3 regions of the Lysinibacillus sp. AR18-8 genome follow, and region 3 is predicted to be linked to each of the others. Evidence: predicted binding sites of a transcription regulator. Region 3 holds the regulator's gene; each other region holds the start of a gene.
What was found. Region 3 encodes LexA, which represses DNA repair genes until DNA is damaged. Its sites were predicted from a motif close to CGAACATATGTTCG; they were not measured.
Positions count from the first base shown of each region.

Region 1: the regulator LexA is predicted to act here: its motif matches at 2,942-2,955, upstream of BFM98_RS03035 (carbohydrate kinase).
Region 2: the regulator LexA is predicted to act here: its motif matches at 3,750-3,763, upstream of parE (DNA topoisomerase IV subunit B).

Region 1 is NZ_MDGU01000004.1:317,042-328,268, forward strand. Features, by position in the region: gene BFM98_RS03025 (RelA/SpoT family protein) at 1-693, opposite strand, end outside; gene BFM98_RS03030 (pseudouridine-5'-phosphate glycosidase) at 899-1,813, opposite strand; gene BFM98_RS03035 (carbohydrate kinase) at 1,818-2,909, opposite strand; gene BFM98_RS03040 (MFS transporter) at 3,023-4,273, opposite strand; gene BFM98_RS03045 (MarR family winged helix-turn-helix transcriptional regulator) at 4,458-4,916, shown strand; gene BFM98_RS03050 (adenine phosphoribosyltransferase) at 4,957-5,469, opposite strand; gene recJ (single-stranded-DNA-specific exonuclease RecJ) at 5,493-7,823, opposite strand; gene trpA (tryptophan synthase subunit alpha) at 7,965-8,756, opposite strand; gene trpB (tryptophan synthase subunit beta) at 8,753-9,964, opposite strand; gene BFM98_RS03070 (phosphoribosylanthranilate isomerase) at 9,964-10,578, opposite strand; gene trpC (indole-3-glycerol phosphate synthase TrpC) at 10,575-11,227, opposite strand, start outside.
Region 2 is NZ_MDGU01000006.1:25,421-36,647, forward strand. Features, by position in the region: gene BFM98_RS04830 (Ger(x)C family spore germination protein) at 1-552, opposite strand, end outside; gene BFM98_RS04835 (spore germination protein) at 578-2,122, opposite strand; gene BFM98_RS04840 (HesB/YadR/YfhF family protein) at 2,310-2,600, opposite strand; gene plsY (glycerol-3-phosphate 1-O-acyltransferase PlsY) at 2,620-3,222, opposite strand; gene parE (DNA topoisomerase IV subunit B) at 3,784-5,760, shown strand; gene parC (DNA topoisomerase IV subunit A) at 5,757-8,195, shown strand; TPP riboswitch at 8,304-8,414, shown strand; gene BFM98_RS04860 (ABC transporter substrate-binding protein) at 8,568-9,563, shown strand; gene BFM98_RS04865 (thiamine-binding protein) at 9,565-9,855, shown strand; gene BFM98_RS04870 (ABC transporter permease) at 9,855-10,628, shown strand; gene BFM98_RS04875 (ABC transporter ATP-binding protein) at 10,603-11,227, shown strand, end outside.
Region 3 is NZ_MDGU01000005.1:104,277-115,503, reverse strand. Features, by position in the region: gene BFM98_RS04085 (HAD family hydrolase) at 1-243, opposite strand, end outside; gene tkt (transketolase) at 353-2,347, opposite strand; gene BFM98_RS04075 (DUF896 domain-containing protein) at 2,475-2,708, opposite strand; gene BFM98_RS04070 (GNAT family N-acetyltransferase) at 2,896-3,429, shown strand; gene BFM98_RS04065 (DJ-1/PfpI family protein) at 3,431-3,964, shown strand; gene BFM98_RS04060 (helix-turn-helix transcriptional regulator) at 4,063-4,254, shown strand; gene def (peptide deformylase) at 4,247-4,822, shown strand; gene BFM98_RS04050 (YneB family resolvase-like protein) at 4,850-5,515, opposite strand; gene yneA (cell division suppressor protein YneA) at 5,512-5,826, opposite strand; gene lexA (transcriptional repressor LexA) at 5,993-6,610, shown strand; gene BFM98_RS04035 (gamma-glutamyl-gamma-aminobutyrate hydrolase family protein) at 6,718-7,440, opposite strand; gene BFM98_RS04030 (prepilin peptidase) at 7,474-8,226, opposite strand; gene BFM98_RS04025 (hypothetical protein) at 8,291-8,983, opposite strand; gene BFM98_RS04020 (PilN domain-containing protein) at 8,980-9,573, opposite strand; gene pilM (type IV pilus biogenesis protein PilM) at 9,573-10,547, opposite strand; gene BFM98_RS04010 (prepilin-type N-terminal cleavage/methylation domain-containing protein) at 10,670-11,131, opposite strand; gene BFM98_RS04005 (prepilin-type N-terminal cleavage/methylation domain-containing protein) at 11,188-11,227, opposite strand, start outside.

The DNA of each region.
Region 1 (11,227 bases), on a different contig from region 3:
CTCATTCAGTTGTGATTTCATCTCAGCCATCACATTTTCTAAATAAGCTTCACGTTCATCACGTTTTTTCTTCATCAGACTGACAATACGATAATATTGTTGTGGGTTTAAATAGCGCAGTGCTGTATCTTCAAGCTCCCATTTTACAGTCGAAATTCCAAGACGATGAGCAAGTGGTGCAAAAATCTCGAGCGTCTCTTTTGAAATGCGTCGTTGCTTTTCAGCAGGTAAATGCTTTAACGTACGCATATTATGAAGACGGTCTGCTAGCTTAATGAGGATGACACGAATATCTTGCGCCATAGCCACAAACATTTTCCGATGATTTTCTGCCTGCTGCGCCTCTTTAGATAAATATTTAATTTTCCCTAGTTTGGTAACACCATCAACAAGCACGGCCACCTCTTCGCCAAATTCACGTACCAAATCATCCCGTGTAAAATCCGTATCTTCGACAACATCATGTAAAAAACCTGCCGCTACAGTTTCTGGGTCCATTTGTAATTCAGCTAGAATACCTGCTACTTGTACTGGGTGAATAATATACGGTTCACCAGAGCTACGGAATTGCTCAATATGGGCATCCCTTGCTAATTCATATGCTTTTTTCACGAATGCGACATTTTCATCATTCATGTAGGATTTGACTAACTCAAAAACGTCCTCAGGAGTCAAAATTTGCTCTTTCGCCATAACATGTCCACCTTGCTCGTCAAATTTTTCAGATTAGATATAAACTTAATTGTATAAAATATTGTGGTCTATTGTAAAGAGACTGTATCATTTAGTTTAGTTAATCTCGTGAACAGTTCGAAAAATGGAAAAAATATTCTTCTTTTTAATAAAAAAGACCCTCTGCGACTTCACGTCACAAAGAGTCCTTGTTTCGACAAATTGATTAATGTAATTGATTGTAAGCTACAGCAATTTTCGCGCCGACTACTGCATTGTTTTTCACTAATGCAATGTTGGCATCAAGACTTTTACCTTCTGTTAATTCTTTAACTTTGCCAAGTAAGAATGGTGTAACATTTTTACCTTGAATGCCATTCTCTTCAGCTTCAACTAAAGCTTTTTCAATAATGTTTGTAATAAATGCATGCTCTAATGCTTCAGACTCAGGAATTGGATTTGCGATGACAGCGCCACCTTTTAAGCCTAATTGCCATTTCGCAGATAGCATTGCTGCAATTTCTTCTGGCGTATCTAATTGGAAGTTTACATCAAATCCACTTTGACGTGTGTAGAATGCTGGTAATTCATTCGTACCATAACCAACTACTGGCACACCTTTTGTTTCAAGATATTCTAATGTAAGACCGATGTCTAAAATAGATTTTGCACCCGCACAGATAACGGCAACATTTGTTTGTGCTAATTCTTCTAAATCAGCAGAGACATCCATTGTTGTTTCCGCACCACGGTGTACACCACCAATACCACCTGTAACAAAGATTTCAATACCTGCAAGCTCTGCACAGATCATTGTCGCTGCAACTGTTGTAGCACCTAATTTTTTCGTTGCTAGTAAGTAGCCTAAGTCACGACGTGAAGCTTTTGCAACACCTTGAGCATTACCGAACATTTCTAGTTCTTCATCTGATAGACCAATTTTAATTTTTCCATCAATTAATGCAATTGTTGCTGGGACTGCACCATTATCGCGAATAATTTGCTCAACTTCACGCGCAGTTTGCACGTTTTGTGGGTATGGCATACCGTGTGAAATAATTGTTGATTCTAACGCAACGATTGGTAGACCTTTTGCTTGTCCTGCTTTTACTTCTTCTGATAATACGATGAATTCTTTCATGTTGTTATTCCTCCATTTCATTTTTCAACAAATCTACTGATAATTCAGGTCTTACTGTATAAGGAGATGCCAATGTATTTTTTGCATTGGTTAATCCAGCATCAATACATGTCTCAAAAGATTGTCCAGTCAGCCAACTGTGAATAACAGCGCTGACAAAGGCATCTCCTGCTCCTGTCACATCTTCAATTTTGTCAATCACTTTAGCGGCAACATGACAAGGGGCAATCGTTGTAGATGCTGCATAAACGCCCTTGCTACCAGCCGTGATAATGACATGCTCCGCACCTAATTGTAGGAGCTGTTGTAAAGCTTTTTCATAATGGGTAGCGTTTTCAATTTTATGTCCAACAATCGTTTCCGCTTCATCTGTGTTACAAATAAACCAAGTTACGCCTTGTAATGTTTCAGGTAGTCGATTCATTTTTGGCGAAGATACTGGCACAATGACAAGTGGAATATCACGAGCAAGGGCTACTTGCTGGATATACGCCACTGTTTCTTTTGGACAGTTTAAATCCAAAATAAAACAGCCTGCGTTTACAAGCATTGTTTCATGTTTTTTCAACAAGCTCGGTAACAGAAGGTCGTAAACTTCCATATTTGCTACAGCTAGTGCTAGCTCACCCTGTTCATCCATGATGGCAGTATAAGAACCAGTGGAAGCCTCTGCAAGCTGCTCTACATAACGTAGATTCATAAAGGATTCCGAAGCCTCTTGGATCACTTGCCAATCAGCATCCTTACCTGCCGTTGTCAGTAACGTCACTTGGTGGTTTAATCTGCCTAAGTTTTCAGCAATATTTCGACCAACGCCACCTACACTAAAGGAAGAACTGGCAGGGTTAGATGTTCCAAATTGAACATTGCCCTTGACATGGAATTTGCGGTCTAAATTAGCTCCACCGATGCAAATAATTTCATTTTCTTCGGGTAATATATAAGCACGACCTACAATTTTTCCTTGCTTCGTTAAACTAGACACTAAATTAGCAAGCACAGGACGCGACAGATTCATTGCATCTGCCATTTCTTGCTGAGACATAAACGGATTCTGGCGAATTAAAGCAAGCACCGCCTGTTCTCTTTCATTCATAGCATCACCTTTTATTATATTTGTTTATATTATAAACTTTTGTTTGCGTTATGTCAAAAGATTCTTTATTAAAAAAGTTGAACCTCATCTTACTGAGGTTCAACTTTTTTTGTTTATGCTTGCTGAGGTGTTTGTTTTTTAACAATGATGACGAATAAACTGGCCATTGCACAAAACATTCCTGCAAGAAAAAAAGCCCATGTATAAGAGTTAAAAAATTTATAAATTAACCCTCCACCATACGCTGCAACCGCCGCTCCTGCTTGATGTGAAGCAAATATCCACCCATAGATAATACTGCTTTTTTGCATACCAAAAATTTGTCGTGTAATACTGATGGTTGGTGGCACTGTAGCAATCCAATCTAGTCCGTAAAAGATCGTGAAAATCGTTAATAAAACAAAGGATCCTTGTGCAAGTGCATAAGGGAGCAATAATAGAGATGCGCCTCTTAACAGGTAATACCAAAACAATAACCACCGATTATCGAAGCGATCAGATAACCAGCCAGACGCAGTTGTACCTAATAAATTAAAAATGCCCATAAAAGAAAGGAATGATGCGGCAGTGACTAAAGGAACGCCAAAGCTAATACAATAAGAAACAAAATGAGTACCAATTAATCCGCTTGTCGATAGCCCACAAATAAAAAAGCTACCTGCTAAGAGCCAAAATGCTTTAACCTTAATTGCCTCAAATAAACCTTTAAAAGCCATAGCTATTGGATTCTTCTTTTGCTGTATTTGTTGTTCCTCTATAGCCTCCTCTTGTCCATAAGGAGTTAACCCCATATCCTGAGGTCTATTTTTTATAAAAAGCGCAATCATGAAAAACATTATGATACTAAGGAGTAGCATTAATGTGATAGCCCATCGCCAAGAATAGTGTTTAATAATGATAGCTAGAACTGGTAATAAAATTAACTGGCCCGTGGCTGTACTTGCCGTTAAAATACCAACCGCTAATCCTCTGCGTTTTACAAACCAATGATTCGCAACATATGGGCTAAGGACAGTTAAAAAAAGACTTGCTCCAAGACCAATAATGCCCCCCCAAATAACGATTAGCTGCCAGGATTCACTCATCAAAAATGTTAAAGTCATTCCTAATACTAAAGTTGCCATAGCACCTAGCATCATTTTCTTTAGGCCAATGACTTCAAGCAACGCAGCCATAAATGGTCCAGATATGCCATATAAAAACAAACTTACAGCAAAAGCTAAAGCAATGGTTGAACGATCCCAGTGAAATTCTTTTTCAAGAGGGTCGATAAACACGCCAGATGATGACATTGTAATTCCTGCGACAATTATCGAGAAAAATGTGACGATTAAAATAAACCAACTATAATGAACACGCTTCACCTCAACACCTTCTTTTCTTTGATAGACTACAAAACATGTATATACATGTTTAAGTCTACTTATTTCATTTATATGTATATACATGTATAATCATAGTAATCGTTCATAAAGCTGTCAAGAAGTAATTTCTAGTTATTGGGTGTATACTTATAATTAGTAGAATCCCCTTAAAGGAGTACTGTCGATGAAGAATCAACTTAAAAATATTGATTATACACAAATTTGTGTTTGTGCTAACCTTAGAAAAAAAACAAGGGTAGTCACACAATTATATGATAAGCTGCTACAGCCTACAGGTTTAAAAGTTACACAATATTCAATGCTTGTACATATCGACCTTCAACAAGCTGTCTCAATCAGCCGTTTAGGTGAAATTTTACAACTGGATCAAACCACTATAACACGTAATATTAATCTATTAAAGCAACATGGCTATGTTGAGTTAAAGCGAGATACCAATGATGCTCGTACCAAAAAAATAACGCTCACTGAAAAAGGTTTAGAAAAGCTGCATGAAGCAGCACCTATTTGGCAAGGCATTCAAGATAGAATTATCGAGGATATTGGAACCGAAAAATACGCAGATTTCTACGATACCTTGCGAACAATGCAAAAAATTATTCAAGCCTATGAGGAAGTATAAAAAAAAGCGCCCACAGTGTAGGGCGCTTTTTGCCATGCTCTTAATATTGAATAAGTGTTTTAATATTTAAATCGCCAAGCTTTTCGCGACCATTTAATTCTAGAAGTTCAATCAGGAATGCACAGCCTACTACCTGACCACCTAATTGTTCTACTAAACGAACCGTTGCTTCAACTGTACCACCAGTCGCTAGTAAATCATCACAGATTAAAACTTTTTGACCAGGCTTAATTGCATCATGATGCATTGTTAACGTATCTTTACCATATTCAAGACCGTAGTCTGCACTAATTACCTCACGTGGTAATTTACCAGGTTTACGAACAGGGGCAAAGCCGATTTCAAGTGCATAGGCAACTGGACAACCGATAATAAAACCACGTGCCTCAGGGCCAACAATAATTTCAGCGCCCACTTCTTTTGCATATTCTACGATTTGGTCTGTTGCATATTTGTATGCAGGACCATTATCCATAATTGTTGTAATATCTCTGAAGGTAATGCCCTCTTTCGGCCAATTTTCAACCGTTGTAACGTATTGCTTTAAATCCATGTTATTGCTCCTCCTACGAAACGTTATTCGTCCGCTGATGTTAAACGTTCATCAAACCATTGTTTTAATTCTATATAAGGAGCATAGACAAGCTTTTGCTCCATTTCAATCTGTTCTGAACGTTGTTTGTAAGACGGTGCCTCTGTTAGTGCTTGTTTTGGAGCATTCACGTTGACAGTCGTCAGTCCACTCTCCATTTTAACAAAATCAAGCTCAAAAAACACCTGTGTCATAAATTTTAGTGTATCTAATGGCCACCCCGTATGCTTCGCTAAATCTGCGATATGCATATCAAGCGGAAAGGCTGGTCGATTTTTCAAGAACTTATAATACCAAGCAAATTGCTCACGAGTAGGTAGACCACTGAAGTATTGCGAGTCAGGCATATAAAAATGAGCATAAATACGCGAAGGGGCTGTCTTCTGTAAAACGTCCTCTAGCTTTTGAACATTGTGTGGCAAGTCTAAGAGCACGATGTAATCACTTTGTTCAATATTTGAAAGGGCTGGTTCAACCAGTGTAATAGGTGCACCGATTAATGATTGATAATAGGTCATCGTTTCTGGACGAAAGGCGATAAACCGGGCCACGTCCTTCGGTACCGTATTCAGCCATCGAGCTGTTTGACGAATACCACGAATATCAAATAACTGCCATTCTGTAGTTTGGACATCCTCGATCATAAATTGGGCTTTTTTACGTCCCTGCCATTCGTTAATTTGCAAATCGCCTATAAAGGAAACTTTGATGCCATACGTTAATTCATCATGTAAATGCCCTTTGTTAAAACCAACACTATCCAATTTATCATAGCCGTTTGTTATTTCCATTTTAATATGATTCTCGCCCGCTCCAATTTTACGCATGGAGGCGATTTCTACATCCTCCAGCACATACACAGGCTTAGGGAAATCTGTGCCAAATGGTCCTAGTGTTGAAATTTCCTCAATAGCATCCGCTGAAATTTCGTCTATGCTGAGCGGTATATCAATATGCACTACAGGTGTTAATTGCTCCTCTGTTAAACAGGCTCTTGCCTGAGCATCTAAGCGAGTACGTAGTTCATCCACATGTTCTAATGATAAGGTCATACCTGCAGCCATAGGATGTCCACCAAAATGCGGTAAAATATCTCGATTTTTAGCTAGTTCATTATATAGATGAAAACCTTCAATACTTCGAGCAGAACCTTTTGCTATGCCCTTTTCGGGATCGAGTGACAGCACAATCGTTGGACGGTAATACAGTTCAACAAGACGTGAGGCTACAATTCCTACAACACCTGCGTTCCAGCCCTCGCCAGCAACAACAAGAACTAAGGAATTGCCGATTTTTTCATCTGCTTCAATCAGTGCGATGGCTTCATCTGTAATACTTTTCACAATATCTTTACGCTCGGTATTGCAGGCATTTAGCTTTTTTGCCAATGCGGTTGCTTTAGCATTATCCTCCGCCATTAATAATTCGACACCAGGAGCTGCTTCACCTAGACGACCAACAGCATTCAATCGTGGACCAAAATAAAAGCCAATCGTTTCTTCTGTAATTTTCGTCTGCTCTGTACTGGCTATGTCACACATCGCTTGTACCCATGGACTAAGGGAACGACGCATTTCTTGTATGCCCCTCTTCACGAGATAGCGATTTTCATCCACCAACGGAACCAAATCTGCTACAGTGCCAATCGCCACAAATTCTATTAGATGGCTTGGTAGTTCACCATAAAGAGCATGTGCCAGCTTAAAGGCTACCCCTACTCCTGCTAGCTCGCCAAATGGATATTGCCCTTCTGGTATTCGGGGATGAAGAATAATATCTGCTGGTGGTAGCTCCTCACCTGGCTCATGGTGATCTGTCACAATGACATCCATACCAAGCTCCTTTGCTACTCGAATAGGCTCAATTCCAGATATACCATTATCCACTGTAATGATTAACTGTACACCATCTTCATAGGCCTCCCGAAATAGGGCTTCATGCGGACCATAGCCATGGATAAAACGATTCGGAATTTTAAAGGAGACGTCTGCTCCAAGATCTAGTAAAACATGTAACATAACGGTTGTGCTTGTCACACCATCCGCATCATAATCACCATACACTAAAATTTTCTCACCATTTTCTAGTGCTTGTTCAATTCGTGCTACCGCTTCAGCCATACCATGCATAAGAAATGGGTCATGGATATTTGCCTCAGACATATTTAATAAGCTTTCTGCCTCAGCCGTTGTTTCGCAGCCTCGTGCTGCTAAAATTTTTGCTGCAATCGCAGAAAGTTGTAAGTCATTTTGTAATGCTTGTACAAGTGTTGCGTCAGGACGCTCCACCTGCCATCTTTTTTTCGATAGAATCATCTGCTCACTTCCTTACGAAAGCTATTATACCGAATTTCTATAGGTTGCGCACTATCCGTTAGATTGATAGTTTTATCCATCGATTTTTAATTTCTATTCGTCACTTTTCCATTTCTTTCATCATCAAAAAAGCCTACTCTTCTAAAGAGTAGACTTTTCTAACATACCTTTCGAGGCGGCTACTAATGCTTCCACCGTTGCCAAATCTCCTTGATGCAATGCCGTCACAATGGCACTACCGACAATTACACCATCTCCCAAAGCCCCCATCTTTTTCACTTGCTCTGGTGTTGAAATACCAAAGCCTGCAAGCACAGGGATTGGACTTGCTTGACGTAAGCTTGCAAAATGCTGTTCTAAATTATCGGCAAAACGCGATCTTGCTCCTGTGATCCCATTAACGGTCACTGCATAAACAAAACCCTGACTAGCTGCTGCGATGCGTGCTATACGCTCTGGAGGGCTTGTCAATGAGATAAGCTGTACCACATCAATGCCATATGGATTTAATGCATCACGTAACAACTCGCTCTCTTCCAATGGGACATCTGGTACAATTAATCCCTTAACTCCTCCAGCTACACAGGCTTGCGCAAAAGACTTTAAGCCATATGCTAATACTGGATTGAAATAAGTCATGACTACGAGAGGCACTGTTATTTCATCTCTAAATGACGCGAGTGTTTGCAACACGTTTCTTAATGTCACACCAGCTTTGAGTGCACGTTCTCCTGCTCGTTCGATTGTTGGACCATCGGCAACAGGATCTGTAAAAGGAATCCCTACTTCAATAGCTGTTACCTCTAATTGCTGCAGTTTTAAAATAGTTGGCTTAATGGTCTCTAGCCCTCCGTCACCTGCCATGATATAAGGTATAAAAGCTTTATGACCTTCAGCTTTTGCCTGATCGATCGCTTGCTGTAAAGTTGTCATTTTACATCCCCCCCTAGTGCTGCTCGAACTGTGTGAACATCTTTATCTCCTCGACCAGATAAGCACACAACAATGATCTGATCTTTTGCCATGGTCTTTGCAAGTTTTGCCGTATAAGCAATAGCATGAGAACTTTCAAGTGCAGGCAGTATCCCTTCTGTTCGGCTTAATAATTTTAGTGCCTCCAGTGCTTCAGCATCTGTGATGGAGTCAAATTGAGCTCGACCAATATCATGTAAATAACAATGCTCTGGTCCTTTCCCTGGATAATCTAACCCAGCTGAAATAGAATGTGCTTCTTGGACAAAGCCGTTTTCATCCTGTAATAAATACATGTAGGCGCCATGTAATACACCTAATTTTCCACCTGCGATGGCAGCAGCATGCTTCCCAGTTTCAAGACCACTTCCTGCTGCTTCAACACCGTATAAGGCAACTGATTCATCATCAACGAATGGGTGAAACATACCGATTGCATTACTGCCACCTCCAATACAGGCAACAACTGCATCAGGTAAACGCCCCTCTTTTTGCACGATTTGCCTTCTTGTTTCTACTCCAATGACACGCTGAAAGTCCCGAACAATTTTTGGGAATGGGTGAGGACCTAAGGCAGAGCCTAAAATATAATGTGTATCCTCAACATTTGTCACCCAGTAACGTAGGGCAGCGTTCACAGCATCCTTTAATGTTTTAGAACCACTTTCCACCGATTGAACCTTTGTGCCAAGCAACTCCATACGAAAGACATTTAACTGCTGACGTTTTATATCTTCTGCTCCCATAAATACAACACATTCTAGATTTAATAATGCACATGCAGTAGCTGTTGCCACACCATGCTGACCAGCTCCTGTTTCAGCAACGATTTTCTTTTTACCCATGCGTTTGGCTAGAAGTGCTTGCCCAATCGCATTATTAATTTTATGTGCACCTGTATGGTTTAAATCTTCACGCTTTAAATAAATCTTTGCTCCATCTAGCGCCTTCGTTAAATTTTCTGCGTAATAGAGCGGTGTTTCGCGGCCAACATAGTCTTCTAAATAATAGGACAGCTCCTCTGTAAATGCAGGGTCTAGTAATGCTTGCTCATAAGCAGCTTCTAATTCAAGCAAGGCTGTCATTAATGTTTCGGGCACAAACCGACCACCAAATTGTCCAAAACGCCCTTCTTTTGTCGGTACACTATTTGCTATTGATATTCCCATCATCTGCTCCCCCTCTTTACTGCCTGTAAAAAAGCTTGTATTTTGGTAGAATCCTTGCTTCCATCTGTTTCTACACCACTTGAAACATCCACCATAAAAGGCCCTACATCCGTAATAGCCGCTTCAATATTGTCTACATTGAGACCACCCGCTAATAGTAATTTTTCTTTGGGAATCCCTACTTGCTCAAGGAGTGTCCAATCAAAAGTGTGACCACTCCCGCCTTTAAACTCTGTACCAGGCGCGTCAAATAAATAATAATCTACCTGATAGCTAGCAGCCGCTTGAACATCCTCTTTTTCTCGTATCGATAATGCCTTTATGGCGGGATAACCTTGCTCCTGAATAAATGCTGGCGTTTCCTCCCCATGATATTGCACATAATCTAAGGGCACTCGCTCTACTGCTTCCTTTAATTCGGCTGACGTTGGATTCACAAAGACACCTATTTTTAAAACACCTTGTGGTACATGCTTCGCTAACTGTTGGGCTTGCTCAATGGATACACGGCGTTTACTCGGTGCAAAAACAAACCCTATAGCATCTGCACCAGCATGAACAGCTGTTTTGACATGTTCTTGCTCCTGTAGACCACAAATTTTGACCTTTGTCATACCGATGCCCCCTCTTTACTTACTTGCAAATCTCGTAGTGCTTGCCCCGCATCTCCACTCCTCATCAAAGCTTCACCTACTAGGACACCACTAGCCCCCATCGAAGCTACTAGCTTCGCATCGTCCTGCGTCCATATGCCACTCTCACTAATTAATACTCGATTCTCATCAAATGGAAACACATTAGCAATTTCTCTGGTGCGCTCTAGGCTTACTTCAAAGGTACGTAAATCACGATTATTAACGCCAATTAACTTTGCATCTACCGCAAGAGCGCGTTCAAGCTCTTCACAATCGTGTACTTCCACTAAAACCTCTAGGCCTAAGCCCGTTGCATAGCTATATAAATCACGTAAGGCATCGTCTGTTAAGGCTGCCACAATTAATAAAATAATGGATGCACCTGCCGCCTTGGCAAATCGAATCTGCACTCGATCAATCATAAAATCCTTACAAAGAAGTGGGGTATCTACAGCAGCAGCAACTGCTGCTAAATCTTCAAAGGAGCCTTTAAAAAATTCCTTGTCTGTTAAGACCGAAATAGCTGCTGCTCCTGCTAGTGCATAGACTTTTGCTTGAGAAACTGGGTCTGCTCCGCCAGCTATTAACCCTTTTGAAGGGGAAGCACGCTTCATTTCCGCGATGACTT
Region 2 (11,227 bases), on a different contig from region 3:
GGTTAACGTATTGACTAATTCATCAATATTAACAGCTATTGTGGAGCCCCAAGCCTTTTCAGAGACATCAAGGGAATTCAAGATTTTATTTGCAGGAACTTTTTCGATGGGTGTTAGTACATTTAATACTTCCTTCGCTGTTGCTTCGTGAGACATAATGACGTCGAAATCCTTACGAAATTCATGGTCCCTTACAATTAAATCAAGTGCATCACTAATGCCTTCTTTCGCGAGATCTTCCCCTAATACAACCACTTGAAGGTGGGCAAAATAAGGTTTTCGAGCTGCAATAGTCGTCATTTTCCGAATGGCTTCAAAGATGGTCTCGCCTCTCGAATGATAGCTAACGACAGGAGAGCGTTGAGTGGAAGCTTGGCGCACTGAGACTTCACTAGGATCAACAATTTGAACTGTAATTTCATATTCCTCATCTATTTTGTCAATGCCAAATGCTACGACTATGGCCAATTCATTTAATTCACGCTTACTCCAGCAGCCACTTAACAGTATTGTGAGGATACATAGTAAGCAAATCCAGTTTATTTTTGCCATATTCCATTCCTCATTTATCCAGTTGTTATTTCCTGCTTTTTACATTGATATATTTATGTCCTCTAACAATATTTTTTTGATTGACCAAACGAGGTCGTGTAAGTAACTTTCTACGCGGGAACAGCAGAAACGCATCCTTCTGATCCTGTAATACCAACGGTGCGAATGGGCTTAAATAAGGTACACCAAATGAACGAATGCTACATAAATGAAGGATAATGACCATAATGCCAAACATAACACCAAATAAACCAAACATTGCAGCTAAAATCATTAATGGGAAACGTAGCACACGAATCGTATTCGATAAGCCATAGGCAGGGAATAGGAAGCTACAAATCGCTGTCAGGGCTACGATGATTACCATTACAGCGGAAACGACGCCCGCATCAACAGCCGCCTGACCGATAACTAAAGTTCCTACAATGGACACCGCAGGACCGATTGTTCTAGGCATACGAAGTCCAGCTTCCCTTAAGACCTCAAAGGCAACCTCCATAATCAGAGCTTCAACGACTGCAGGAAAGGGTACGCCCTCCCTTTGTGAAGCAATGCTAATTAACATAGGTGTAGGTAGCATTTCTTGGTGAAAGGTAGTTATCGCCACATACAAGGATGGTGCTACTAATGCTAGACTGATACCAAAGAAACGCAATATACGTACAAGTGAGCTAATCATCCAATGCTGATAATAATCTTCTGCTGATTGTAAAAAGGATGTAAATAGCGCTGGTACGACTAAGACAAAAGGTGTGCCATCAACTAGAATCGCCACTTTGCCATCTAATAATTCACCTGCGATGACATCAGGACGTTCGGAGTTGTAGACGGTTGGGAACATAGAGTTTTTTGAGTCTTGAATAAAATCCTCAATATAGCCGCTTTCCAGTATGCCATCAATATTAATACGATCTAATCGAGCCAATACTTCAGCTACAATTTTGTCACTGGCGATGCCATTTATATACATCACTGCTATATCTGTTTGTGTCACATCACCGATAACGCGTGATTTTATCCAGAGATTCGGACTTTTTATTTTGCGACGAATGAGCGCTGTATTCGTACGCAAGGTTTCTGTAAAGGATTCCCTCGGTCCGCGAATAACGGATTCCGTCGATGGCTCTGTGACTGCTCGATCCTTGGCACTTCTTGTACTTGTCACAATCCCCTCAGCAAAACCGTCTAATAAAATAACCGTTTCACCATTGAGAATGGCATTATAGAGTGTTGTGAAATGCTCAATATTCGTCACATCGCCTACCGTTAAATAGGAATTCCGAACATATTGGTTAATTGTTGTTATTTCAATATCTTGTTCTTCTTCAATATTTGCCATCAGTTTATCGATAACAGAATCAGAAATAGTCGTTTTATCCGATAAGCCATCAATGGAAATAATGGCGAGGCTATGGGGATCAGTTTCTCCAATCGCAATTTCACGTATGATAATATCATTACTATGCCCTAGTGACTGTTGAATGATTTTTATATTTTTAGATAGGGAAGTATACAATAAATCGTTCGTTGTATGGGATGGGGAGGTCTCGTTATTGTTAGACATGGACATATGTTTTCCTCCTCAAATGGTCGTTCATTACCTTTAGAATGGACAATTTATTTGAGAGATAAACGAAAGAGATATGAAAAATCTAGCTATTTGTAGCAATATCACATCCCTTACAACTTTCGTGTGTCTTGTTTTGTAATAAATAAAAAACAGTCTGTCCTTTCATGTATTGAAAGGACAGACTGCTTTATGTACGATAGTCGTATTGTAATTCATCTTTACTTGTATCAACATCAACGTGTAAATTGTGATCGTTAAAGAACCAAAGATCTTTCTCATCAATGTAATAGATGACACCATCAATTTCTGTCTGAACACCTATGGCAATAGGTTCCTCACGTGTCATGCCTAGCGAAAAGCCTTCATGAAACGGACTAGAGCCACCATAACGTGCATAAAAACGAATTGTATCACCAGGTTCAACTTCCATTTCATGTTTGAACCATTGTAGGGCTTCATCTGTCAATGCAATATTCATTTCAAATGCTCCTCTCTTCCTACAGCCATTTTACCTTTGGTTCGGTGCCGTTTTTAATACGTGCAATATTGGCACGGTGACGATAAACAATAAAGGTAAATAAAAAGGCTACCAAGATGCCTAATGCAAAGTCACCTGTAATAAAATAATAAACGATTGCATAGATAAGCGCTACTAAAGCGGCTATCATCGATGTTAAGCTGACGATTTTTGTGATTTTTAATGTCACAATAAAGGTAATAAATAGTAGGACAAAGAGTGGCCAAGAATAGCCTAATAATACACCCGCTGACGTTGCCACAGCTTTCCCACCACGAAAGTTGGCGAAGATCGGGAACATATGACCGATAACGGCGACAAGACCCAGTAATAAAGAATGGAGTGCAGTATCAGAGAAAACAGGAAGTGTCACGAGTAAGACAGCGGCAGTCCCTTTTAAGACATCCATCACCGTAACAATAATACCAGCCTTTTTCCCTAATGTTCTAAAAGTATTGGTTGCACCAAGATTACCGCTCCCGTGTTCACGAATATCGGTATTATAAAAAATTTTGCCTATCCATAATCCAGAAGGTATAGAGCCGATTAGATAAGCACATAAAATAATAAGTCCATTGATCATAGTTGGACTCCTTTCATTCATAGTCCATCACTTGGTACTAATAGTTTGTAACAAGTATTTTACACTTTTTCTTGCTAATCTACAATGTTATGAAGGAGATTTCATCGGAAGTCTTGAATCAATACAAAAGCGAATCTATTAGCGAGGACTAGGCTTTTAGACATAAATTTGTAGGAAGCGCTAAAACCTTTATAAAAATATAGGCAAAATGGCAATTTTGTCAATCGCTCATTCCTTTGGTAGAATAGAAGTCTAACTTTATCCTGTTTAATCGCAAGGCACGAGGTAGTGTGCTTCTATTTGCAAGCTTCACAACTTTATTTTGCAACTAAGTAGGCTTCAATGCGTCAAATGATGATGGAAGCTAGAAGCAGTCTGTCTTGCTTAAATACCAATTTTAAGCAACTGTTGAAGATGTTTACTATTAATAAAAATGATCAAAACTGTGAGCAAATTTTAAAATTTTATTGGACCTGTCGCTAGCTATTGACAGGAAATGCTATTATTATTAGGATGAGAACATAAATAGAACATGTGTTTGTTTTTTGGAGGGGAATTTTTTTGACGAATAAACAGTCACCTAGCGTCTATAATGATGACGCTATACAAGTATTAGAAGGATTAGAAGCGGTACGCAAACGACCTGGCATGTATATCGGTTCGACGGATGGCCGTGGACTTCATCACCTTGTGTATGAAATCGTAGATAATGCGGTGGATGAAGCACTGGCTGGCTTTGGATCTCATATTATTGTCACAATTCATAAAGATCAAAGTATGAGTGTGCGCGACTTTGGACGTGGGATGCCAACCGGTATGCATAAAATGGGCAAACCGACACCAGAGATTATTTTTACTGTGCTGCACGCTGGTGGTAAATTTGGTCAAGGTGGCTATAAAACAAGTGGAGGTTTACATGGTGTTGGTTCTTCCGTTGTGAATGCGCTCTCAACATTTTTAGAGGTGACAATCCATCGCGATGGTAAAAAGTATCGTCAACGCTTTGAGCATGGTGGACAGCCTGTCACAACACTTGAAAATATTGGGCAGACCAAGCAGACAGGAACACTTGTTCATTTCCTACCAGATGAAACGATCTTCTCTGTCACAAAATTCAATTATGATACGTTAGCAGAACGATTACGTGAATCAGCCTTTTTGTTAAAAGGCTTAAAAATTGAATTAATTGATGAGCGCGAGGAAGGCAAGAGCGATGTGTTCTTTTATGAGAATGGCATCGAGGCTTTCGTTGCGTATTTGAATGAGGAAAAAGATGTCCTTCATCCAGTGAAATATGTGGAAGGCGTACAGGATGAAATCGAAGTAGAGTTCGCTTTCCAGTATAACGATGGTTATTCAGAAACAATTTTATCATTTGTTAATAATGTCCGTACACGTGATGGTGGTACACATGAAACGGGTGCAAAGGCAGCATTGACGCGTGTCTTTAATGAATATGCAAGAAAAATTGGCTTGTTAAAGGACAAGGATAAAAACCTTGAGGGGACAGATATTCGTGAGGGCTTAGCAGCGATCGTGTCTGTTCGTATTCCAGAGCATTTACTGCAATTTGAAGGACAAACAAAGGGCAAGCTAGGGACAAGTGAGGCTCGTTCTGCAGTGGATAGTGTAGTGTCTGAGCAAATTTTGTATGTGCTAGAGGAAAATGCAGAGTTATCAGCTTCTCTTGTTCGTAAAGCGATTCGAGCGCAGCAAGTGCGTGAAGCAGCTCGAAAAGCGCGTGAGGATGCACGAAATGGCAAGAAAAACAAAAAGGGTAGTACGATTCTATCTGGAAAATTAACGCCAGCTCAGTCACGTAATGCGGCAAAAAATGAGCTGTATTTAGTCGAGGGTGATTCTGCGGGTGGCTCTGCTAAACAAGGTCGTGACCGTACATTCCAAGCGATTCTGCCATTGCGCGGGAAAGTAATCAACACAGAGAAAGCCAAGCTACAGGATATTATGAAAAACGAAGAAATTTCAACGATTATCCATGCGATTGGGGCAGGTGTTGGTACGGATTTTGCGGTGGAGGATTCTGCCTACAATAAAGTAGTCATCATGACCGATGCGGATACGGACGGGGCACATATTCAAGTGTTGCTATTAACATTCTTCTATCGTTATATGCGTCCACTCATTGAGTCTGGGAAAGTCTATATCGCATTACCGCCGCTTTATAAAGTTTCAAGAGGTACTGGAAAAAAAGAAGTCATTGAATATGCTTGGACAGAAAGTGATTTACAAAAGGCCATCAAGAAGGTTGGAAAGGGTTACATATTACAGCGCTATAAAGGTCTTGGTGAGATGAATGCAGACCAACTATGGGACACAACGATGAACCCTGAAACACGGACATTGATTCGTGTCACAATCGAGGATGGCGCACGTGCAGAGAGACGTGTCACGACGTTAATGGGCGATAAAGTAGAACCACGTCGTAAATGGATCGAAGCCAATGTAGACTTCGGTATGGAGGATGATTCTAATATTTTAGAGAATGAATTCATCCAACAAGAGGAGGACCAAGCATGAGTAGTACAGAAAAGTTTCAAGATTTACCGTTAGAAGAAGTGATGGGTGACCGTTTTGGTCGCTATAGTAAATATATTATTCAAGACCGCGCGTTGCCTGATGCACGTGACGGTCTTAAACCAGTACAGCGCCGTATTTTATATGCGATGTTTACGGAAGGCAACACACATGATAAGCCGTTCCGTAAATCCGCAAAAACTGTGGGTAACGTAATTGGTAACTATCATCCGCACGGCGATAGCTCTGTGTATGAAGCGATGGTACGGATGAGTCAGGACTGGAAGGCACGTCATATGCTCATTGAGATGCATGGGAACAATGGCTCGGTAGATGGCGATCCTCCAGCTGCAATGCGTTATACAGAGGCGAGACTATCAGCTATTGCCGCTGAAATGCTACGAGATATTGGCAAGAAAACGGTCGAATTTGTGCCAAACTTTGATGATCAGGATATGGAGCCAACTGTATTACCAGCACGTTTTCCTAACCTTTTAGTCAATGGCTCTACAGGAATTTCCGCTGGTTATGCGACAGATATTCCGCCACATGCCTTAGATGAAGTACTGGATGCTGTGTTGATGCGCTTAGACAAGCCTAATGTTACTGTAGATGAATTGATGACGGTGATTAAAGGACCTGATTTCCCAACGGGTGGAATCATTCAAGGTGTTGATGGCATTAAAAAGGCGTATGAAACAGGTCGTGGTAAAATCATCGTCCGTGCACAAGCAGTTGTTGAACCAATCAAGGGTGGTAAAGAGCAAATTGTTATCACTGAGTTACCATATGATGTAAATAAAGCGAATCTTGTGAAAAAAATTGATGAGCAACGTGTAGATAAACGACTAGAAGGCATTGCAGAAATTCGTGATGAATCAGACCGTACAGGCTTACGTGTCGTAATTGAGCTGAAAAAGGATGTACCAGGAAAAGGAATTTTACAGTACTTGTTTAAAACAACGGATTTACAGGTAGCTTATAATTTTAATATGATTGCCATTCATAATCGTCGTCCAACGATGATGACATTGCCATTATTGCTAGATGCGTATATTGCCCATCAAAAAGAAGTGGTAACAAACCGTTCTATTTATGATTTGCAAAAGGCAAAGGATCGTTCCCATATTGTAGATGGATTAATTAAAGCCCTTTCCATTTTAGATGAAGTCATTGCGACGATTCGTTCTTCAAATGATAAGAAGGATGCGAAGCTTAATTTACAAGCAAAGTTTGATTTTACAGAGGTACAGGCAGAGGCCATTGTAAGCCTGCAATTATATCGTTTAACGAATACGGATATTACAGAGCTTCGTCAGGAACAGGACGAGTTAAATAAGCTAATTGCAAAGCTAGAGGGGATTCTACAAAGTGAAGCTAAGCTAGTGCGTGTTATTAAACAAGAGTTACTAGATATCAAGAAACGCTTTACAGAGCCTCGTCGCTCGAAGATTGAGCAAGAAATTGAAGAAATCAAAATTACATTGGATGTCCTTGTGCCAAGTGAAGAGGTTGTCGTGACAGTAACGAAGGATGGTTATATTAAACGTACATCCATACGTTCTCATGCCGCTTCAAACGGGCAAGATTTTGCCATGAAGGATTCGGATTATTTATTGTATGAAGCAAATTTAAATACACAGCACCATCTACTGCTTTTCACAAATCGAGGCAATTATATTTATCAGCCTGTTCATGAGCTACCTGATATACGCTGGAAGGATCTCGGCCAGCATATTTCAAGTATTGTACCAACAGGGGAAGATGAATCGATTATTGCGGTTTATGGTTTCGAAACCTTTGAACAGCCAAATACGTATGTTTTCACAGCCACAAAAGATGGCCAAATTAAGCGCTCACCACTCGCAGACTATGCGGTAACGCGTTATTCAAAGCCAATTAAAACGATGAATGTCAAGGCTGGTGATGCGATGATCTATGCATCATTTGTGACTGATGACGTGGAGCTGATGCTCACAACGGATACAGCCTATGCGATTCGTTTCCCAATGGAGGAACTACCTGTGACAGGTGTGAAAACAGGTGGTGTGAAAGGGATCACACTAAAAGATGGAGAAGCCTTAGTTGGAGTCAATGTATTACAGCCTGATGTTACCCAATATGTAGTGATTGTGACACAGCGTGGGGCCGTGAAAAAAATGAATGTCGCTGAAGTTGAAGTAGCAAGTCGTGCAAAACGTGGACTAAAAGTATTAACAGAGTTAAAAGCAAACCCTCACCGAATTGTGGCAGTTGTTCAAGCAACAGACGAGGAGCAGGTTGTGATTGAAACTGAAAAAGGTGTTCAAGAGATGATTGACGTACAAGCATTGTCTCGTGCGGATCGCCATTCCAATGGTTCATTTAAAGTGGATATTGCAACAGATGGAGCAATTTCTCATGTTGTAACAGCCAAAAAAGAACAGAAACCAAGCTAAATGCATGCCCAGTCTCTAAGGAGTACTGGGCTTTAAGCTCTATTCCAAAATAGCACCTTGTCATTTAAGTGAAACTATGGGTATAATAATCATCGAAAAGTTCATAGCGAAAGAATGTAGGGGGGCTAGTAATTGCTAGCTGAGATTGTGTCCGATAGACGCTGACCCTTTGAACCTGATTTGGCTCGTACCAGCGTAGGGAACATCTATTCAAAAAGCAAAGTTTTGAAGATTGATTGCAATACGTCTGGGAGGAATCCTAGGCGTTTTTTTATGTTTTCAAGCAACAGCTTGCCAACATTGTATACGCTTTCTTCTGGTGACAACATTCATTCATGAACACTTTCATATTACAAACTGGGAGGCTTTCGCATGAAAAAATGGTTTTTTATTTTATTGGCAGCACTATTGACATTAGTAGGCTGTAGTGACAAGGATGACAAGCAGGCTGCAGACAAGCTGAAAAAGGTGTCTGTGGTACTGGATTGGACGCCGAATACAAATCATACAGGACTATATGTTGCCAAAAAACTCGGTTATTTTGAGGAACAGGGTTTAGATGTTGATATTATTATGCCTGGTGAGGCGGGCGCAGATCAGCTTGTTGCTTCTGGAAAGGCGGATTTTGGCGTGAGCTATCAGGAAGGCATAACACAGGCACGAGTACAGGATGTGCCGCTGGTCTCCATCGCAGCAATTATACAGCATAATACATCTGGCTTTGCTTCTATTGCTTCAAAGAGCATTACATCGCCAAAGGATTTTGAAGGTAAAACCTATGGTGGTTGGGGCGCGCCATTAGAGCAAGCCGTTTTACAATCACTCATGCAAAAAGAAAAGGCAGATATTAATAAGCTAGATATCGTCAATGCAGGGGATTTAGATTTCTTCACAATGATGGAAAAAGATATAGATTTTGCTTGGATTTATTATGCATGGACTGGGATTGAGGCTGAGCTGCGTGGGGAAAAGATTAATATGCTATATCTTACAGATTATAGTGATCAATTGGATTATTATACGCCAGTTTTAGCTACAAATGAAAAAATGATACAGGACAACCCGGATGTAGTCAAAGCCTTTGTGGCAGCTGCATCGAAGGGCTATGAATACGCAATTGAAAACCCAAGTGAAGCGGCTGATATTTTAATCGAAGCGGCCCCTGATTTAGATAAAGCGTTAGTGCATAAAAGTCAGGAATGGCTGGCTGATAAATATCAGGATGATGCCAAGCAATGGGGAGAGCAAAAGCTTTCTGTGTGGGAAAATTACGCGAAATGGATGTCTAGCAATCAAGTATTAGAGGGCGAATTTGATGCGAAAAAAGCCTTTACTAATGATTTCTTACCTAAAAAGGAGGCCAAATAAGATGGCAAATTCATTAATCAGTGTACAAATCATTCCGAAGACAGAGAAATATGAAGATGTTATACCATATGTCGATGCAGCAATTGCGGTGATCGATGCTTCTGGGGTGAAATATGAGGTACATCCATTGGAAACAACGATGGAGGGTGAGCTTTCAACATTGCTCCAAATCATTGAAAAAATGAATGAGAAGATGATCGAACTTGGTGCCATTAATGTCATTACACAAGTGAAAATTTTATATCAGCCAACGGGTATTACGATGGATACATTAACGGAGAAATATCAGTAATGAAACGTGCATTACAGAAGGGAAGGACGATAATTTTTATCGCCTTCCTCTTGTTCATATGGGAACTAATCGTGCGGTTTGCTGAAGTTCCTCATTGGTTAGTACCCACACCGAGTAGTATTTTGTCAGAAGCCATCCAGTCGTATCAAACCTTTCTACCACATGCATTCGCTACAGTACAATTAGCTCTACTAGGTTTGGCCATTGGCATCGCTTGTGGGCTAACGGTGGCAATAGTGTTGCATCGATTTACATTTATTCGAGAACTGTTTTATCCAATTCTTATTATGTCGCAGAATGTTCCTATTCTAGTCTTGGCACCGCTCCTTATTATTTGGTTTGGCTTTGGCTTATTACCGAAGCTTATCATTATCTGTCTTGTGTGCTTTTTCCCCATTGTCATTGCAGCGATGGATGGATTTAGACAAACAGCTCCAGAATTAAAGCATTATTTTGCCATGGTTGGTGCTACAAGGGCACAAACCTTTTGGAAGCTGGAATGGCCTTATGCCTATCCTGCTATTTTTTCAGGCATTAAAATTGCGGCTACATATAGTGTGATGGGGGCTGTGATTGCGGAGTGGCTTGGTGCAAAAAAGGGTATTGGTGTTTACATGACCCTAGCCCAATCCTCCTTCCGTACGGATCGCGTATTTGTGGCAATTTTTGCGATTGTTCTCTTGAGCTTACTATTGTTTAGTGGTATTCGTTTAATTGAAAAATTCATGGTGAAGGGAAGAGGCTATCATGCTCAGCATTCAAAACATCGCTAAATCCTTCGATGCGCTCAAAGTCCTTGATCAACTTTCTTTTGACGTCAAGGATGGAGAGTTTGTGGCCATCGTTGGTCCTTCAGGCAGTGGTAAAAGTACACTTTTTCAATTAATTGGTGGTGTTTCGCCAATTGATCAAGGAGCCATTTTATTAAATGGAGAGGATATCCAACAAAAAAAAGGAACGATTGGCTATATGCCACAGCAGCCATGTCTATTACCCTGGCGTACAATAGTAGAAAATGTCACGCTTGTAGAGGAATTACAACATAAACCAAATGTTGAACGTGCCAAGGAATGGTTAGAAAAGGTTGGTCTTGCCTCTTTTATCCATGCCTACCCGAAAGAACTGTCTGGAGGCATGCAGCAGCGTGTGTCCTTTATTCGAGCAATGGTCAGTGATAAGCCGATTTTATGCTTAGACGAACCATTTTCTGCGTTGGATGAATTTACTCGACTGGAAATGCAAGCATGGCTTTTATCTATCTGGGAGGAGTACCGCAAATCCATTCTATTTGTTACACATAGTATTGAAGAAGCTCTCTTTTTAGCAGATCGCATACTTGTTTTAACCAAACGTCCAGCTACCGTTAAAAAGG
Region 3 (11,227 bases):
TCCCCTTTCCGTAAATCGTTCTCGGTAATCTCTAATTGCTTGCGTTATTTGTGTATCATTGAATCCATAAATTTCTTGAAAAGATACTTGTAATGGTGGTCCAATGAATGGTTCCAGTTCGTCCAAATCATTCACCATGACGCCCGCCTTCTGTAAAGCATGTTGCACTGATTTAGTGATTCCTATTTTGGGATCAGATAATGTTCCATCTAGGTCAAATAACACAACTTTATAGTTCTTCATTCGCTCACCCTTTTTATGGAGTTTTCACATACTGTGTTTGCTGCTAAAAAAAGTACCACAACACTCAGTTGATGTTTAAATCGCTGAGTATTGTGGTATTTGTTGTAAATTATAGTGCTTTCACTTTTGCTACTACGTTTTCAACAGTGAAGCCGTATTTTTCCATTACTAATTCACCCGGAGCAGATGCACCGAACTTATCAATTGCTAGAACATCGCCTTCAAAGCCAGTATATTTATGCCAACCGAATGATGCCCCCATTTCAATTGCAAGACGTTTTGTAACAGCTTTTGGTAGAACAGATTCTTTGTAAGCTGCGTCTTGTTTTTCGAAGCGATCCATAGATGGCATAGAAACAACTGCTACATCTATACCGTCTGCTTTTAATGCTTTTTGTGCTTCGACAGCAAGCGAAACCTCAGAGCCTGTTGCAATTAAAATAGCATCTGCCACTTCTTTTGCAGCTGGAGACACTGTGTAAGCACCCTTTGCTACGCCCTCACGTACTGTTTCAATAGAAGCGTCAAGAACAGGTAAGTTTTGACGAGATAATACAAGAACAGTTGGTGTTTTTTCTGCTGCTACTGCAAGCTCCCACGCAACTGCTGATTCATTTGCATCCGCAGGGCGAATAACAGATAGGTTTGGCATTGCACGTAATGATGCAAGGTGTTCGATTGGTTCATGTGTTGGACCATCTTCCCCTACTGCAATCGAATCATGTGTGAATACATATGTTACAGGAAGACCCATTAATGCAGATAGACGAATTGCAGGACGAACGTAATCAGAGAATACGAAGAATGTACCACCGAATACATTTAAACCACCGTGAAGAGCCATTCCGTTCATAGCAGCACCCATTGCAAATTCACGAACACCGAACCAGATGTTACGTCCAGCATAGTCGTCTGCTGAGAAATCTCCTGCACCCTTCATCGTTGTTTTATTGGAGCCAGCAAGGTCAGCTGAACCACCAAAGAATGAAGGTGTTTTCTTCGCAATAGCATTAATTGCATCGCCTGAAGAAGAACGAGTTGCTACAGATTTACCAGCTTCATATACAGGTAACTCAGAAGCAAAGTCTTCTGGTAATTCACCATTCATCGCTTTCTCGAATTGAGCTGCTAACGCTGGGAATTCTTCTTTGTATGCAGCAAATTTTGCATTCCAAGCTTCCTCTGGTTGTGCGCCTTGTACTTCAGCAGCCGCATTAAATGTATCGTAAACTTCTGCAGGAATTTGGAATGGTTCATGTGCCCACTCATAGGCAGCTTTCGTTAAGACAACTTCATCTGTACCAAGTGGTGCACCGTGAGAATCTGCTTTACCAGATTTATTTGGAGAACCAAAACCAATCACTGTTTTCACTTCAATTAATGTTGGCTTGCCAGTAGATTTTTTGGCTTCTTCAATGGCTGCATTAATAGCATCTACATCTGTACCATCTGCCACTTTTAAATAATTCCAACCATAAGATTCAAAGCGTTTTTGAACGTTTTCTGAAAATGACTTTTCTAAGTCACCATCTAAAGAAATATCATTAGAATCGTAAAGCACGATTAATTTTTCAAGTTTTAAGTGACCAGCTAATGAAATCGCCTCTGCTGCTACGCCTTCCATTAAGTCACCATCGCCACATAACGCAAATGTGTAGTGGTCAACAATGTCATGACCTGGTTTATTGTAAGTAGCCGCTAAATGGCGCTCAGCCATTGCCATACCAACAGTCATAGCGATTCCTTGCCCAAGAGGACCAGTTGTTGCCTCTACCCCTACTGTATGACCATATTCAGGATGTCCTGGTGTTAATGAATCCCATTGGCGGAAGTTTTGAATTTCTTCCATTGGTAAACCATAGCCTCCAAGGTGAAGTAAGCTGTATAAAAGCATTGAGCCATGACCTGCTGATAGTACAAAACGATCACGGTTAAACCATTTTGGATTTGCTGGATTATGGCGTAATTGTTTTGTCCAAAGCGTATAAGCCATTGGCGCTGCTCCCATTGGTAAACCTGGGTGACCAGAATTTGCTTTTTCAATAGCATCGATTGACAAAGTTCGGATAGCATTAATTGCTAAAAGATCCGCGTGTTGAGTCATTATATTGTGACATCCTTTCTCGTCCTATATATTGTTCTTTTACAGTTTAGTCAACATTGCTTTAGAAAACAATGCTTTTTGTTATACTATTTGCGTTTTCATACATACTTTATTGAATTGTGTCACATTAATTTAGAAATTTATTTTTTTGTGCTTGTTTTACCTTCTCAGGAGTTACATCATTTCCTTCTGCATCGACCACTTTAACGTTTTCAATCGTATCTCGCATCGTTGCTCTAAACGTATCTAAATACTCCTTGCGAAGCGCTGTGCGCTCCTTTGCTTCTTCCTCTGTTAATTGTCCGCTTTTCGCTTTAGCAGATAATTCATTAATTCGGTTAATTTTTTCCTTTGATAACATGGTTACACACCTTTCAGTACCTAGCTTAATGACCTCAGTATGCAAAGTATAGCATGGTTTCCCTTAAAATGCAGTTATACCAACCCTTAAAAACACTTCTTAGCCATTATTTACATGACTTCCAGAAGTTAGAGGTGTATAACTAATAATAAAAGGAAAAATTTGATAGATAATAGGAGGAGCTATCATGAACATCACAACACCTAGACTACTTATTCGAACATTTGAAGCCCAAGATTGGCAGGCTGTTTATAGCTATATGTCCGATAAAACGGTCATGCACTATATGCCAGAGGGTGTGTTGAATGAAGATCAGGTTCAAAATTTCGTAACAGAGAATAGCAACGAGCAAGCAAAACATTTCGCCATTGTTTTACGTGAACAACAGCGAGTCATTGGTCATCTTGTTTTCCACAAATACTTTGGCGACCATACTTATGAAATTGGATGGGTTATGAATCCTGCCTATCATAATCATGGCTATGCTTCTGAAGCTGCTCTGGCCCTATTAGATCACGGCTTTAATAAAATGAAACTTCATCGAATTATTGCCACATGCCAGCCAGAAAATATCGCTTCTTACCGAGTCATGGAAAAAATCGGAATGCGCCAAGAAGGATTTTTCAAAAAATGCATTCCTCATGGAGAGACTTGGTGGGATGAATACTATTACGCTATTTTAGAGGAAGAATGGAACACTCAAAAGGTAAGAGGTGTATGAAATGAAGAAAACTGCGGTGTTATTATACCCACAATTTAGTGAATATGAATTGAGTGTTGCTTTGTCCATATTAATGCAAGGCGGTAAACCCATCATCACACTTGGATCGAATACCAAACCTATCAGAGGAGAATCTGGTTTAAATTGTATAGCTGATTTATCCGTGAATGAGGTAGAGCTTGACGATATTGATAGTCTACTATTACCAGGCTGTATGGATATTTCTACATTACAACTTGAAGAGAGCTTACTAGACTTCATTCGTCTTCTATCTGCAAAAGGAGGAATGATTGCAAGTATTTCTAGCTCCCCTTACCTATTAGCAAAAGCAGGGGTCTTAAAGAACAAAAAATATACAGTAGGACTACCTTTAGATGGCATGGAGCAGTTAGGGTGCTTTGAACTTCATAACTATTCAGATGAACTAGTGGTACAAGATGGAAATATCATTACAGCAAGAGGAAGAGGTTTTATTCCTTTCGGTATTTGTTTCGGGCATGCGTTAAAGCTAAATTTTGATGAAAATTGGTATTAAGTGATGATTTAAAACCCAAATGTCCAATTAGTTGGACATTTTTTAATTCTTATCTTACGATATATGTCTAATACTTTGGACAAAATGGAGGGATCTTTCTGAAGAACATCATCAAAATTTTAAGAAAAAAATTAGGCATAACACAAGCTGCTCTTGCAAAAGAGTGTGGAGTTGTGAGACAGACCATTAATAGTATTGAAAATGATAAATATGATCCGACCCTAGAATTAGCTTTTAAGATTGCTAAGGTTCTCAATAGCCGTATTGATGAGGTGTTTATCTATGACTAAATTTCACCCGGATTATATGATTACAATGAAGGATTTTGTGAAAGAACACTCGGCAATTTTAAGAAAACAAACTCAAGAAGTGTCGATACCAGTGACAAATGAGGACCGAAATACCCTCCTAGCCATGCTGCAATATCTGAAAAATAGCCAAAATCAAACGCTAGCAAAAAAATATAAGCTTCGCCCTGGAAGTGGACTCTCTGCTAATCAAATTGGCGTAGATAAACGAATGTTTGTTGTACTCTTTGATGACCAAGAAATGATGCTGATTAACCCTAAAATAATGAGTCATTCCCTTAATATGATTTATCTACCGGAAGGAGAAGGCTGTCTATCTGTAAATCGACCTGTCCCTGGTTTTGTACCGAGATATGAGAGAATTAAAGTCAAAGCTTACGACATCGATGGACATGAAATCATTGTACAGTTACAGGGCTACGGGGCCATCGTTGTACAGCATGAAATCGATCATTTAAATGGCATCATGTTTTATGACCGAATAAATAAAGAGCACCCTTTCCAACTGCCAAATCATGTTATCATCGAAAGCTTATCTTCCCTTCAGTAGTTTTTACAAAAAAAATTAGCAGGAATATTATTTTCCTGCTAATCTTTCTTGGTGTTCTTGGAAACGACGATGTACAGTCGCCTTACTTACCTCAAAGCCTAACCCTCTAAGCGTTATAGAAATTTCTTCAAAGGTAAATCCACGTTTGCGTAGCTTCACAATTTCGTCTACAGGTAGATCTTTTCGCTCCTGCCCCTGCGGATTACCTCGATTCGATAAATTATTTTCTGGACGATAACCGTTTTCTACAGCACGTCGCATACCTCGTCGAATTTTAGCATTATGGATTCTACGTTGATATTCCTCTACAATCGCTAAAATCTCAAGCAGCATCGTATCCATTTCATTTAATTGGACTGGGCCTGCATCACGCATAGAAAAAACATCAGTTGCTGACTTTTGTAATAAATGTAATACAGCCATCCTTGCATTGCCTCGTCCTAAACGAGTTTCATCTTGGACAAAAAGAGCATTAATGTTCTTATCTTTTATAAAATCAAGCATTTCTAGCAAGCCTTCACGTTCTACATCATAGCCACTATGTTGATCTTTAAACACGCCCTTCACCGCATAGCCTTGCTCTTTAGCATAGCGCAGCAACTCTTCCTGCTGGCGCTCTAATGAGGAGCTTTGTGTTTCTTTTTCAGTACTTACGCGACAATAGACAACAGCCGATAGTTGATTATTTATCATTGTTCATTTCTCGCAATTTCGATAGTATTGATGGGACTGGCTTGATCACTCACTACAGGAATAACTAGAGATTTTCCCGCTACAATTTTAATATCTGCTAGTTCATTTTCAGTTTTTACAAGCTTTATCCAATCATCAGTACTCATTTTACCACGATATTGCTCGGCTAACGACCACAAGCTATCCCCATGTTCGATTTGAATTTCTGCGTAACTAACTTTTCCTGGATCAGTAATGTAAAGGTATGCTGCAAATAATAAACAAGCTCCTATTAAAATTGAGATATGTGTGTTTTTCTTCAACCATGTCATAATCATTACCCCTTTTCAAGAATGTTTGTTCGGAATGTATGTTCCCATAATAAAGCGAACAAACGTTTTTGTCAAACACTTTTCGAACCTATGTTTGCATACATGTTCGCATTCTGTTATACTATCAAATAAGAAGAATGATTTTAGAAAAAAGAGGTGAGCACTCATGAAAAAAGTTTCGAAAAGACAAGAGGACATTTTAGCTTTCATTAAGGAAGAGGTACGAGCTAAAGGATATCCGCCATCAGTACGTGAAATTGGTGAAGCAGTTGGACTTGCTTCCAGTTCAACTGTTCATGGACATTTAGCTCGATTAGAACAAAAAGGCTTTATTCGTCGAGATCCAACAAAGCCACGTGCAATTGAAATTTTAGAGCCTGAAGAATCCATTCAAAAACAACAGGTGATCCATGTCCCACTTGTCGGGAAGGTTACAGCTGGTTCTCCAATTACAGCAATTGAAAATATTGAAGAATACTTCCCATTACCCGATACGTATGGCACAAGTGAAGATCAATTGTTCATGCTAGAAATCATGGGGGAATCAATGATTGAAGCTGGGATTTTAGATGGAGATTTAGTCATTGTAAAACAAAAGGCAACAGCTAATAATGGGGATATTGTTGTAGCTATGACAGCTGAGGATGAAGCAACTGTAAAACGTTTCTTTAAAGAGAAAAACCATTTCCGTTTACAGCCTGAAAATTCTTCTATGGAACCAATTATTGTCGATCAAGTTTCTATTTTAGGACAAGTTGTAGGTCTTTATAGACGTGTACATTAACGATTAAAGCAGATTTTGAGGATTATGTTCCTTCTAAGAGCATGTATCCTCTTTTTTACGCAAAAAAAGAATCCACATACGATTGGATTCTTTGTACAATGCCTCTTCTAAGCTTCCTTCTTAAATTTTATGCTCGCTTCAATAAAGGCTGAAAATAGCTTTTGAGCACTCTCATCTCCTGCTATGGCTAGTTCCTCAGGATGCCACTGAACAGCTAAGCAAAATGGCATCTCCTCATGAACTACCGCTTCGATAATACCGTCGTTAGATTTTGCCGCTACTTTTAATTTTTCTGCTAAAACATTCACCGCTTGATGATGAAATGAATTCACTGCTATTTTCTCTTGTTCAACGATAGTCGCTAATAGATTGTCAGCAATAACCTGTACAGTATGGGTAGCTACAGCTCGACCTGATTGCTGCATATGTTGGAGTAACTTGGTACTAAAGTGATCACTATCAATATCCTGATATAAGGTACCACCTAATGCAACATTTAGTATTTGAATTCCTCGACAGATCCCGAAAATAGGCATCTTACGTTGGAATGCGGCTTCAATCAATGCTAACTCAATCGTATCTCGCGCTGGATGAATTTTTCCAAGCTTTAATGAAGGCTCAGCCCCGAATAGAAATGGATGCACATCATGACCACCAGATAATAATAAACCGTCTGTGAGGGCTAAAATCTGGGCTGCCTCTTCTTCTACTCCAATTGGAATAATCAGTGGAATTCCACCTGCTTCAATGATACTTTTGCTGTAAGCAACATTTAATCGAGAGGATAAATCATCCTCTACAAAGGCTGTAATACCAATAATCGGTTTCACTTGCTTCCCTCCACATTCTTGAAAATTGCACAATTACCAAAAGCCTAGATACCAATTAATTAATACATCGCCATAGAAATAAACAATAACTGCGGCCAATGCAATAGATGGCCCAAACGGAATGGGTGTTTTTCTCCCCTGTTTGTTTTTCGATAACATGGTAATCCCGACAATCATACCAATAACTGCAGCTAAAAATAGCGTTAACAGTGTATCAATCGTACCCAGAACGAGACCAATTAAAAAGAATAATTTAATATCGCCTCCACCCATGCCACCGTTTGATAGCACAGCAATGATATATAATATGCCAAAACCAACCACAGCACCCACAAGAGAGTCCCACCACGGTGTTAATGGTGACAGCACTCGTCCAATAGCTAGCAAAGGTAAAAAGAATACTAACACCTTATCTGGAATTAGCATATAGGCTAAATCTGATACAACGATAATAATTAATAAAGAGATAAAAAAGAGTGCTACTATCAATTCTATGCCCCAGCCTAGCTGCCAATAAGCAAAGGCAAATAATACACCTGTCATTAATTCTATGACTGGGTAAACCCAAGAAATTTTATTGCCACAACCCCGACATTTTCCTCCTAAAAATACATAAGACAAAACTGGTACTAAATCAAGCGCCGTCAGTCGTCTCTGACATTTTGGACAATGTGAAGGAGGATGTACAATCGACTCCTTCTGTGGTACACGTAAGCCAACTACATTATAAAAAGAGCCAAAGACAAGTCCAAATAAAAAAATAAAGATCGTATAAGCCATTTCCAATTTTATGTCCTCCTAAACCAATAGGCGCCCATACAAATGAAGTATGGTGCGCCTATCAATAAAGTTATTGTTGTTCTTCGTAATAGAACGTCGTCACTTGCACTGTTGCCTTTAACGTAAGATCTGCATCTTTCTCAAGCTGTGCCTGCTCTCCAGGCAATTTAAATTCAATCTTATCGGTTTTCATGACACGCTCTAATTGTTCAACCTCCTGTAAAAAGCTTTCAAGAGAATTAAAATCAAGCGCACCCACCTCTAATATAAAAGTAACAAGCTTTAAATTAGTTGGTAAAGAGTCCTTCGAAAGAGATGCAATCGGTGTAGTAGTCTCCTTGTTCTCCTGATCACCATTGACCTCTGCTTCAGCCTGCTCCAACATATTAAGATCATTCGATACATCTGAAGGTGTCACAGTGCCGTCCTCACCTTGAACCGTTAAAGACAGTACACGAGTTCCTGTCACCTCTTCAATCTCAGCTAAATCAAGAATAATCTTTTCAACGGCTCTTGTTACAGGTAGCTTTTGTCTTAAGGCTAATATATTGATAGTAGGCTGTCCCTGCTCTTTGTCTAATTGTGCTAGTTGTTCTTTGACACTAGCTAATTCTTGCTGCACCTGCAATACATTCCTCTCTTTTTCATTCACTTCATCCAATTTTGGTGAAAGCAAATAATAATACAGCGCAAATAAAATAGCAGCTATCAGCGCCAGTAACAAGATCATAGATGAATTTTTACTACTCGTTAATTTATTCATGAGCGTCGTCCTCCAGCTAAATACATAAAATCGATTGTCGCTGTAATGGACACTGAATACCGCGGTACTTCTTTAAATTTTTGTTGGGGTGTTAACACCCTTTGTTCACCTAGCTCTATTTCAAAGTTTGAGACAGTGTTAATTTGAGCATCTGTAAAATAGCTACTCATTAAAAGTCGCTCCACATATTTCGATATATCTGTCATCGTTTCAAAATCCACTTCAATATTCACCGAGTTCTCTCCGAAAACATAGCTACGTAAATAGGATTGAGTTGGTAATAAAGTTTTTGTTTCATCAATTAACGGTGTTACAGGATAAGAAACGCTTTGTATAAAAGTTACTGACTCTTCCAACGAACCCTGATCGACATTTTGTCGTGCGTCTAGCTCTTGCTGCAATTGATCAAGCTGTGTTGTTAATGCCTGTTCCTCTGCAGTCAATCGTGACAATTCACTTTTGGATGTAAAAAATAAAAAAAGTAAATACGCTACAATAAGTCCCACAATGACAATCACCAAGCTATAAAAAAGCTTGGGAGAGGTTGTTCTTTTTTCAAGTTGTGGTAAGAGGTTTATATCTGGAACCATTAACGAACCTCCTTCAAAGCTAAGCCAAGCAACGTTGAAAATTCTCGCTTAAAGCGCGGAAACGATTTCTCAATTTTTTTCCCATCGACAACCCTTAGTGGTGGTTCTAAATTAGAAGCGAGTAAGTTCCCAATTGATTTCAATAGTGGGTTATCGCCAAGCATGATAATTTCATCCACTGTTTTTTCACCTTTATGTAAAGAAAACTTAAAGAAATTCATCATCCGATCAATCTCTAGAACCTGATCCATTACGACCATTTGATAATTCTCTGATTCGCCATTATAAATAAATTGATAGCTAAACTCATTCTCTTTCTTCCCCAGCCATTGCGTCATATCTACTTCAATGGTTTGATAGCGCAAAAACTCCACTTGGCCATTGGAAAAAATACTGATAGAGAGTTCATTAATCGACCATTCTGCAATTAAATATGTTTTATTAGGCATTAATAAGGACATGTGCTCTAATAAGCGTATATTACAAAGCGCACGAATATCGGCAGCTTCGGGTTCTAATGAAACATCTAACAGCATCCCTACCAGTTTCGTAATCTCTTCAGAAGGTGCAGCAAATAAGATAGCCTTGCCGTCCTCGGCATCTGCATCATACACATCAATTAAAGGGTCTTGAAATGGTAAATGAATAGAATGTCCCAATTCCATTTCAGCATATCCTCGTAATTCCTGAGGCTTTACATCTTTAGGGTGCTCAAAGTTTTTTAATAGAACCGTCGTATCAGGGACAAACATACGAACAGCCTGTTTTTTCCCTGTCCATTTCATTACTTGCTCTTTAATCACCTCAAAAAGAGCTACCTCATCGATAATAGTTCCATTTTCAACGATTCCAGCTGCTAAAGGGTATTCATAGCCCTGCCACTGATTAGGCTCTGGTCCTTTCGCCACAATCGCACGCAGCACATAATCCTTCAGTTCAATCGAAACATGCGACTTTCTTTTTCTCTTAAACATGTGAAAAGACCTCCTTATCCTACTCAGTATAAATGATTTTTTCAATTAGTCATCCATTTCCCAGCCAGAAACGCAAATTTTCTTGCGCTTCTGAGTGGGTTGGGAGGACTGATGCCGTCTGTTTATTTTCCTCCTCCTTCACCGCCTTCTTCTTTAGGAGATTCTACTCCTGCATCTTTTAGTCTTGCATTAAGGTCTGACTCGTTTATTGTTGTACTTGATGGTTTTAAATTAGTTTTCATCTTATTTAAATTAGGGTAAGTAATTGTCCATGTATCATCTTTAAACGTAACCTTAGTACCATCTAATTTAATTCCATCCACAAAAGGGTCTAGTTCAGAAGAACTACATTCGTCAGCTACAGCTTTACACGCCCCATCAATATAAGCAATTTTAGCCCCCGCTAGAATATTTGATGCTTCCGCTAAAATTGCACGGTCCTTCGACTTATTAATAATATTACCAATTGCAGGTACAGCGATTGCTGCGATAATTGCTAGGATAACAATTACAGCTAATAGTTCAACTAATGTTAAACCTTTCTCATTTTTCAATAGTTTTTTATTTTTCCACTTTTTTAACATTTTGAAATCCTCCTTAATAGTTTTATATGAAGTGTGTGTACACGCGCTTCTGAACATTATGGCGAAGGTGCACAATCTCGCCCAATACATTTGCCA